Regions from separate parts of the Clostridium sp. CM042 genome, predicted to be linked through region 2. Evidence: riboswitches for the same ligand, from Rfam matches in the RefSeq annotation. Region 2 holds a riboswitch; the other holds the start of a gene.
What was found. A riboswitch is a leader RNA that binds a small molecule or an ion and turns the genes downstream of it on or off. The one in region 2 is predicted to bind lysine.
Positions count from the first base shown of each region.

Region 1: linked by a shared signal. The riboswitch ahead of ACWJJ7_RS14890 (aspartate kinase) and the one ahead of kal (3-aminobutyryl-CoA ammonia lyase) in region 2 are both predicted to bind lysine.

Region 1 is NZ_CM143646.1:3,120,317-3,124,752, reverse strand. It holds gene ACWJJ7_RS14900 (ABC transporter permease) at 1-123, shown strand, start outside; gene ACWJJ7_RS14895 (ABC transporter ATP-binding protein) at 139-810, shown strand; gene ACWJJ7_RS14890 (aspartate kinase) at 1,144-2,343, opposite strand; lysine riboswitch at 2,511-2,682, opposite strand; partial or broken gene ACWJJ7_RS14885 (cysteine synthase) at 2,739-2,882, opposite strand; gene ACWJJ7_RS14880 (hypothetical protein) at 2,881-3,009, opposite strand; gene ACWJJ7_RS14875 (S-ribosylhomocysteine lyase) at 2,993-3,445, opposite strand; gene ACWJJ7_RS14870 (class I SAM-dependent methyltransferase) at 3,438-4,079, opposite strand; T-box leader at 4,204-4,435, opposite strand.
Region 2 is NZ_CM143646.1:2,098,214-2,102,649, reverse strand. It holds gene ACWJJ7_RS09920 (methyl-accepting chemotaxis protein) at 1-134, shown strand, start outside; gene ACWJJ7_RS09915 (hypothetical protein) at 485-1,588, shown strand; gene ACWJJ7_RS09910 (cysteine-rich small domain-containing protein) at 1,627-1,878, shown strand; lysine riboswitch at 2,024-2,204, shown strand; gene kal (3-aminobutyryl-CoA ammonia lyase) at 2,408-2,788, shown strand; gene kce (3-keto-5-aminohexanoate cleavage enzyme) at 2,936-3,760, shown strand; gene atoD (acetate CoA-transferase subunit alpha) at 3,809-4,436, shown strand, end outside.

The sequences.
Region 1 (4,436 bases), 1.0 Mb from region 2:
AGTTCAAAGGATTTACAAAAATTATATCTAATGGGATTCATTATAGTGATTTTAGCAACATCAGGTTCAGCTGTTTCAGTGCTTCGATTTAATCCAAAAACCATATTATCTAGAAATGATTAAGGAGGCTTTATAAAAATGAATACAATATTAGAATTTAAAAATGTGAGTTATCATTATCAGGATGGTTCAAAAAAAACAACGATTTTAAAGCAAATAGGTTTTAAGTTCGAAAAAGGAATTTTTTACACAATACTTGGCTCCTCTGGTTCAGGAAAAACTACATTTCTTGCTTTAGCTAGTGGTTTAGATACATCCGAAGCTGGAGAGATATTATATGAAAAAAAGAATATAACAAATATAGGGCTTACTAATTATAGAAATAAATATATTGGCATAGTATTTCAATCCTACAATTTAATACCTTATATGTCAGCTCTACAGAATGTTTTAACAGCAATGGAAATAACAAAGAACAAAATAGAAAATAAAAAACAAAAAGCTTATGATTTACTAGAAAAGATGGGCTTAACAAAAGATGAAGCCCATAGAAACGTATTAAAGCTAAGTGGTGGACAGCAGCAGAGAGTAGCAATAGCACGCGCTCTTTCCTCAGAAGGAGATTTGATAATTGCAGATGAACCAACTGGAAATCTTGATGCTGATATCGCAAGTGATATAGTAACTATATTTAAATCACTTGCTCATAAAGAAAATAAGTGTGTTATAGTAGTTACGCACTCTAGTGAAGTAGCATCCCAGTCAGACGTTATACTTAGACTTAAAGGTGGCGTGTTAGTTAAAGCTTAAATTTGATATGCTCCCCTTAAAGTAGACAGATTAAAAAATAAAAATCTGTTACTTGAAGTTTTTCTTTGTTATAGTCAAATATAATTTGGGAAGTGTCTAAATTAATATTATTAAAATAAAACTTCATTAAGAAAGAACGAAAGTAACACAATAGTAATTGTGTTACTTTCACTTTGTGTCTATCACCCATCCCTTGAAAATTTCATTTTTAATATAACATATCGTATTGACTTGTTACGTTTAATGTATTATATATGTTTTCCTAAATATCAAATACTTGCAGCAGCTCCGCCTTAACTATACTAGGAAAATACATATCCCCATAAATTATATTTACAGATTAAATTCCTCTGCAACTACCTTTATAGCCTTTAATTTATCTCCAGTTTTAATAGCACAAGTAATTCTTATTTCTGATGTAGTAATCATTTTAATTTCAATATTGTTTTTGTTAAAAACCCTAAACATTCTAGCTGCTACTCCAGAGGTTGTCTTCATTCCTAGCCCCACCACTGAAAATTTAGTTATCTCCTCATCAACTATAACTTTATTATCTGCTATTAAGTTATCTATAATTTCTAAACTATCCTTTAAGCTCTCTTTAGGTATAGTAAATGATACACTTACCCTTCCATCTATAGGTGATGTTTGACTTATCATATCTATATTGACTCTTTTACTTCCTATCGCTTCAAATATAGTAGACAATATATTCACATCTTTAGGTATACGCTGAAGTGTTACTGCAACATCCTCATCACTAGTTGCTATTCCTGTTACTGGTTTATTTTCCATATTCATATTTTTTACCTCCTTAATTACAGTTCCTTTAATATCACTATTACTGAGCCCTACATATATAGGTATACTATATTTTTGGGCAAGTTCTATAGACCTTGAATGCATTATTTGAGCTCCCAAACTTGCTAGCTCGAGCATCTCTTCATATTCTATTTCATCTAATTTTTTAGCCACACTGTATGCTCTAGGATCTACACTATATATTCCAGAAACGTCCGTATATATTTCACATCTGCCCTTAAGCTTCACAGCCAAAGCAACTGCAGTAGTATCAGATCCACCTCTGCCGAGTGTTGTAATATCCCCTTCTCCATTTATTCCTTGGAAGCCAGCAACTATTACGATTTTGCCTTCTTTTAAGCTTTTTTTAATCCTGCCACCGTGTATATCTTCAATTAACGCTTTACCATATTGTCCACTAGTCTTAATCCCAATTTGGTATGCAGTATAACTTATGGCATCATATCCAAGTCCCTTAATTGCCATAGCTAAAAGTGCGCTTGAAATTATTTCACCTGTTGATAATAGAACATCCAATTCTCTCTTATCTGGTTTTTCTCCTATACCTTTTGATAGAGATAATAAATCATCTGTAGTGTCCCCCATAGCAGATACTACTATAACTAAATCTGTATCTTCATTTTTCCTCTTTACTATACTTTGTGCAATCCCTTTAATTTTCTCTGTAGTTCCTACAGATGAACCTCCATATTTTTGAACAACTACTGCCATAATCAAATCACTCCTATTAATTATCACCTTCGGTGCTGTTTATCACCTTTGGTGCTATTTATCACCTTTTGTGAGATTTAGAACTCTTATATATTGTTCCAAAAAAAATAAATACAGCAAAGGAACACCTTTGCTGCATAAAATACATGTTTTTATACAAACTTCGTGTACCTTGTAGCTCACCACTGAAAAATCAGTGACAATTTTACATATATTATATGTAATCTCAGAAAATAATTTCACCAAATACATTTTCTTCGGCCATAGCTCCTTTTCTTATTCATCTTAGCCTGTCAGCTCCGAACAAGTACTCTTAGATACAGCACCTCTACCCTAGGTAGTTTACTTATTAAATTAGTTATTATATTATCACAGTATGTTTATAAGTACAAGCATTAATTACAGATGTTCTTACTAAAATATCTATCTCCCCTCTCAGGCAGTATTGCAACAATGTTCCCACCTTCAATGGTTTCTCCAAGTTTTATTGCAGATACTATGGCAGTCCCTAAAGAACTGCCTACAAATAGCCCCTCTTTACATTGTATCCTTAATTGATAGCTGCAGTTTTGCGAAGATATTTACACCTTCTTTTACACCCAAATTATTTAGCTTAATAAGTGGTGTATTTCCTATAATATTTAATATACTATTTATATATCTCACTGCTAACACCTCTACTAAGAACTAATTTTGCATATTCTTTTGCACCATCTAAGGAATGATCTCTATAATTTCCACATTGAACTTCATTGGCTGCTGGGATTTCCTCTGTTTCTATTACCTTTTTTAATCCATAATTTAGTGCTTCTATAACCCTATCTACACTGACATCATTCCATACGATCATGTAAAACCCTGTTCTACATCCCATAGGTGAAATGTCTATAATTCCGTCCATTACTTCTCTCATATATCCAGCAAGCAAATGCTCTAAAGTATGGATAGCTGATATATTCATAAACTCCTTGTTTGGTTGCATAAATCTTAAGTCAAACTTTGTTACTTTATCGCCCTTTTCCCCTATCTTTACCTCACATTTTCGTACAAAAGGTGCCACAACCTTTGTGTGATCTAAGGAAAAACTTTCAACTTTAATCATTTACTCTTACCTCCTTATTTGCTACTGCAATGAAAATGCCAGTTTCAGTATATTCGCCTTTGCTAGAAAAACCTTTGCACCTTAAATCTGTATTCTCAATGTTAACTATATTAAACCCTGCGCCAGTTAACCACTCTTCCATCTGATTATTTGAAAAACCAAGCCATTCGTCAAACATTTCAGTCCTTGCCCACTGCCCATTATGCTCTTCTACATCCGATATTATTAAAGTCCCACCTTTTTTAATTATTCTGTGCATCTCTTCAATAGCTTTTTTGGCATCGCTCACATGATGGAGAGCCATATTAATGAAGACCACATCTACAGACTCATCAAACAAAACCAAGTTGTCTATGGATGATTTTATTGGATATACATTATCGAATTTTTTAGTTTCCATTAATTTTTTGGATTCTTTAAGCATATTTACTGATTGATCTATAGAAAACACAATGCTTGCATCTAAGGCCAGTGCTAAGGATAAAAATCCAGTGCCGCATCCGAGATCAGCCACTACCTTATCTTTTATACTTACTTTGGATAATACCTTGTACTTTAACCTTTCATCAAAATACTCACTTCTTATTACGTTCCAACTTTTAGCTATTTCGTTAAAATAATCTAATGAACTCATAATATTACCTCCATTTATTTATTTTTAAGATTAAATTTTACATCTTATACTTAAAAAATAGTGTTAAGGCCAAGCTTTTTTTAAATTCAAATATTTTTGGTGTCAAAAAAACACCGTCTCATTTTATAGAGGCGGTGTTTTTACACTTCGCGGTCCACTCTAATTAGATATAGAATCTCACTTAAATCCAAGCACAAAATGCTTTATCGTTTTAACGGGCGAACCCGTAGTCCCCTACTATAATTTCAGGTCCATGCTCCAAAGGGCACTTCATATATATTTAGGTAAAAGCTTCTCAGCATCGCTTCCTCTCTGTACCCATGCAATATACTACTTTCCTTTTTCATTGCATTTCCT
Region 2 (4,436 bases):
AAACTGATGGGATAAAAGTAAAGATCGAGGCAACTAAAGAAGATAAAAAAGTTGTAGAAATAAAAGAAGAAAAAAAGGGCTTTTTAACATGGGTAAAGAACTTGTTTGGCAGTAATGATCAAGTAATAAAATAATAATAAATTTAAAAATGAAGATATATACCGATTTAAAACATAAAACATATTTATGGAAATTATGTGTAACAAATGAAAAAAACATTTTAAAAGTAATAAAAGGTATTAGTTTAAATTTAAACTGGTACCTTTTATTACTTTTGTACGTATAAACCATTGCTAATATTTACAAAAAATTCACAACTCAAAGATAAAATAAACATTGTATATTTTAAAATTGTAAACATATAAATAACAGTGTAAAACACAATACAATTCCAGTTGATACACTAATATAAGTGGAGTATAATAATCTAAGTTTCAATGATTTAAAATAATAATTATTATGAATTTAAACGAGGAGCAAAATTATGACTGGCCATAAAAAAATAACGAAAAGAAATTTAAAGTTACTCATTATAGCGATGTGTTTATCTCTAAGCATATTGACACCGAGGGCTTATTTAAATAAAATTAATAAAAATTCGAGTAAAAATATAGAAACTATATCTAGTAAAGATACTGAAATTAAAAGTAAGGATCAAAATACAAAGAATGCTAAGCTGACAAAGATAGCATTCGAGAAGAATAATAATGTTTATCTTTATGATGAAATAAATGAACAGATTAAATCTTTAGGGGATAATTCAAATTCAAAAGATCTATTACGACTTTCTCCAGATAAAACAAAAATAGTTTTTAGAGCTTTTAATGAAGAAAAAGAGACATATCCTCCACATATAATTGTTTATGATATTAAAACTGAAAAATCAACAGAGATTGACATAAATAATAAAAATGTTCAACAAATTATTGAACTCAAGTGGATAGATAATGAAAATATTTTGATTACGGGTCATATTAATCCGTCAGCTTCAGGTTATGCGGTATATAACATAAAAAACAAATTGGAGTTAATATCATGCGAAGGCACCATAAGAGATATTATTATAAATAAAAAAAGCATTCTTTATAGCGTAACACCGCATACATTTCCACAACCTAGGGCCAATTTATATATTAATGGTAATAAAATTTTTGAAAGTACAGAGGATAAAGAAGAAATATATGATGGAGTGATATCTAAAGATGGTAAAATGCTTGCCTTTAGAAGTTTGCTTTCAGGTTCAAAGAATTCGAATGGTGAAATAAGTGCTTACATTAACATAGCTAAAATTAGTAATGATGGAAAATCACTAAGTGATTTAAAGAAGATAGGAATAAACAATGACATAACTGGAGATTTAAAATTTGATGATAAAAATGATATAAGTATTATAGGTGTCGAATTTATATATAAATTAAAAGAAGGCAATATTATTAAGGAAGAAAATAATTTGGCAAAGCAAGCAGAACTTTCTGCTGAGCAACTTAAAAAGTTTAAACAAATTTTTATCAAGCAATTCCCCGAAGAAACTATTTTAGAGCAAACAGTATTAGAAGATATAGATATATATAATGTGGTAACTTTTTAGAATTCGAAACTAACTTAGAAATTAAAGGAGGGTTAAAAATGAATAATAACTATAAATTTTTTAGAAATAAAGATTGTGAATATTTTCCATGTCATGAAGTTAAAGATGATGAAAAATTTAATTGTCTGTTTTGCTATTGTCCACTGTATTTCCTCGAGGAGTGTGGTGGAAATGGAAAATTCGTAAATGGTGTTAAAGATTGCTCAACTTGCATGATTCCACATTCTAAAAATGGATATGACTATATAGTAAACAAGATAGTGGAAGTAAATAAAACAAAAAGAAAATGACTAAGAGTGAGTGGAAATCAATTAATTCAATTTAATACTTACTGCTCAGAGGTAAAAAAAGTATAATTTTTTAAAAAAAGCATTGCATTTGAAACGTTTACGTATTATAATTAAATAAGAGTTAAAAAATAAAATTTAATAGTTTCACATAAATAGAGGTGCAGATAAAGAGGTAATTTTTGAATGATAAGGATATGAACATCCAATGTCAAAAATGAAGTATTTATTTGCCGAAAGAATATTTTGGTTCTTCAATATATTCTTGGGGATAGAAAGTAGTATTTCTATCACTGCCATAAGAATTCTTATGGAGAGCTATTTATGTAATGAAAAGATATTTTTTCATTGCATTAATAGACCTATTACTTTGGTTAATTAAGGCACTGAAAATTCAGTGCTTTTTTTATTTCAAAATATATTAACATAAGGCATTTTCTAAAAGATAGACAAATATAATTATCTGTTGTTTTTTACAAAATTCCTAAAAATTACAAAACAAATAACTACAATGAACGAGGGGGAAAATAAAATGAAGTCTTTAATAAGGTTAAGAATGAGTGCCCATGATGCACATTATGGTGGAAATTTAGTGGATGGAGCAAGAATGCTTCAATTATTTGGGGATGTAGCTACAGAGCTTTTAATTATGAACGATGGTGATGAAGGATTATTCAAAGCATACGATGCTGTAGAATTTTTAGCGCCAGTTTATGCAGGAGACTATATAGAAGCTGTTGGAGAAATAGTAAAGGTAGGAAGTTCATCAAGAAAAATGATTTTTGAAGCAAGAAAAGTTATAGTACCAAGACCAGATATAAATGATTCAGCTTGTGATGTATTAGAAGAACCAATAGTAGTTTGCAAGGCAAGCGGAACTTGTGTAGTTTTAAAAAATAACCAAAGAAAATAATATGCAAGAGAAGTTAATGTAAACTTTTTCAGATGGTGGTTGCTAAAAAAAATTGTGCAAAATTGCAATAATATAGATAAATTATCATAAGCTTATGGTAGATAATAATTATTTTTGCATCACGGAGAACTATAGGGAGGAAACAACATGGAAAAATTAATAATTACTGCAGCTATATCCGGAGCGGAAGTTACAAAAGAACATAATCCAAACGTCCCATATACTGTTGAGGAGGTAGCAATAGAAGCTGAAAAAGCATATAAAGCAGGAGCTAGCATCATTCATTTACACGTAAGGAAAGATGATGGAACACCTACTCAAGATAGGGAAAGATTTAAAGCTTGTATGGAAGCTATTAAAGCAAGATGTCCGGATGCAATTGTTCAACCATCAACAGGTGGAGCTGTTGGTATGAGTAATGAGGAAAGATTACAACCTGTTGATCTAAGGCCGGAAATGGCAACTTTAGATGCAGGTACTTGTAATTTTGGTGGAGATGATATATTCGTAAACACTGAAAACACTATTAAAGAATTTGGTAAAAAGATGATGGAACTTGGAGTAAAGCCAGAAATTGAAGTTTTTGATAAGGGAATGGTAGACATGGCTATAAGACTTCAAAAGAAAGGTTTTATAAAAACACCAATGCATTTTAATTTTGTGATGGGTGTAAATGGTGGGATAACTGCTTCGCCAAGAGATTTAGTATTTATGGCAGGAAGCGTGCCACAAGGAAGTACATACACTGTATCAGGTATTGGTAGATTTGAATTTCAAATGGCAGCTGTGACTATTGTTATGGGTGGTCATGTAAGAGTCGGATTTGAAGATAATGTGTATATTGAAAAAGGCGTACCAGCTAAATCAAATGCAGAATTAGTAGAAAGAGTAGTTAGACTTGCGAAAGAACTTAGCAGAGAAATTGCCACTCCACAAGAAGCAAGAGAGATATTGGGTTTAAAGAAAATATAAAACTGATAATTGTTATATCTTCAGGATAAATAAGAGGAGGTAAAATAAATGAATAAGGTTGTATCTTTAGAACAAGTTAGGCCACTACTTAAAGATGGAATGTCAATAATGATAGGTGGATTTTTAGCCTGTGGAACACCTGAAAAGATGATTGACCTACTAATAGAAACGAATGTTAAAGATTTAACTATAATAGCAAATGATACAAGCTATGTAGATAGAGGTATAGGAAGACTTATAGTAAACGGTCAAGTTAAAAAAGTCGTAGCTTCTCATATAGGAACAAATGCTGAAACTGGAAGACTTATGACAGAAGGGAAAATGGAAGTAGAACTTGTGCCACAAGGAACACTAATTGAAAGAATAAGATCAGCGGGAGCTGGCCTTGGTGGAGTGCTCACACCTACGGGGGTTGGTACTATGATAGAAGAAGGAAAACAAAAACTTACAATAGAAGGAAAAGAATATCTATTAGAGATCCCAATTAAAGCAGATTTAGCACTTGTTTATGCAAGCGCCGTAGATGAAATTGGAAATGCAGTTTATTATGGAACAACAAAAAACTTTAATCCAATTATAGCTACTGCTGCAGAAATCGTAATAGTAGAAGCTGGAAAGATTGTTAAAGTTGGAGAACTTGATCCAGATAATATTGTTACCCCATGTGTATTGGTTG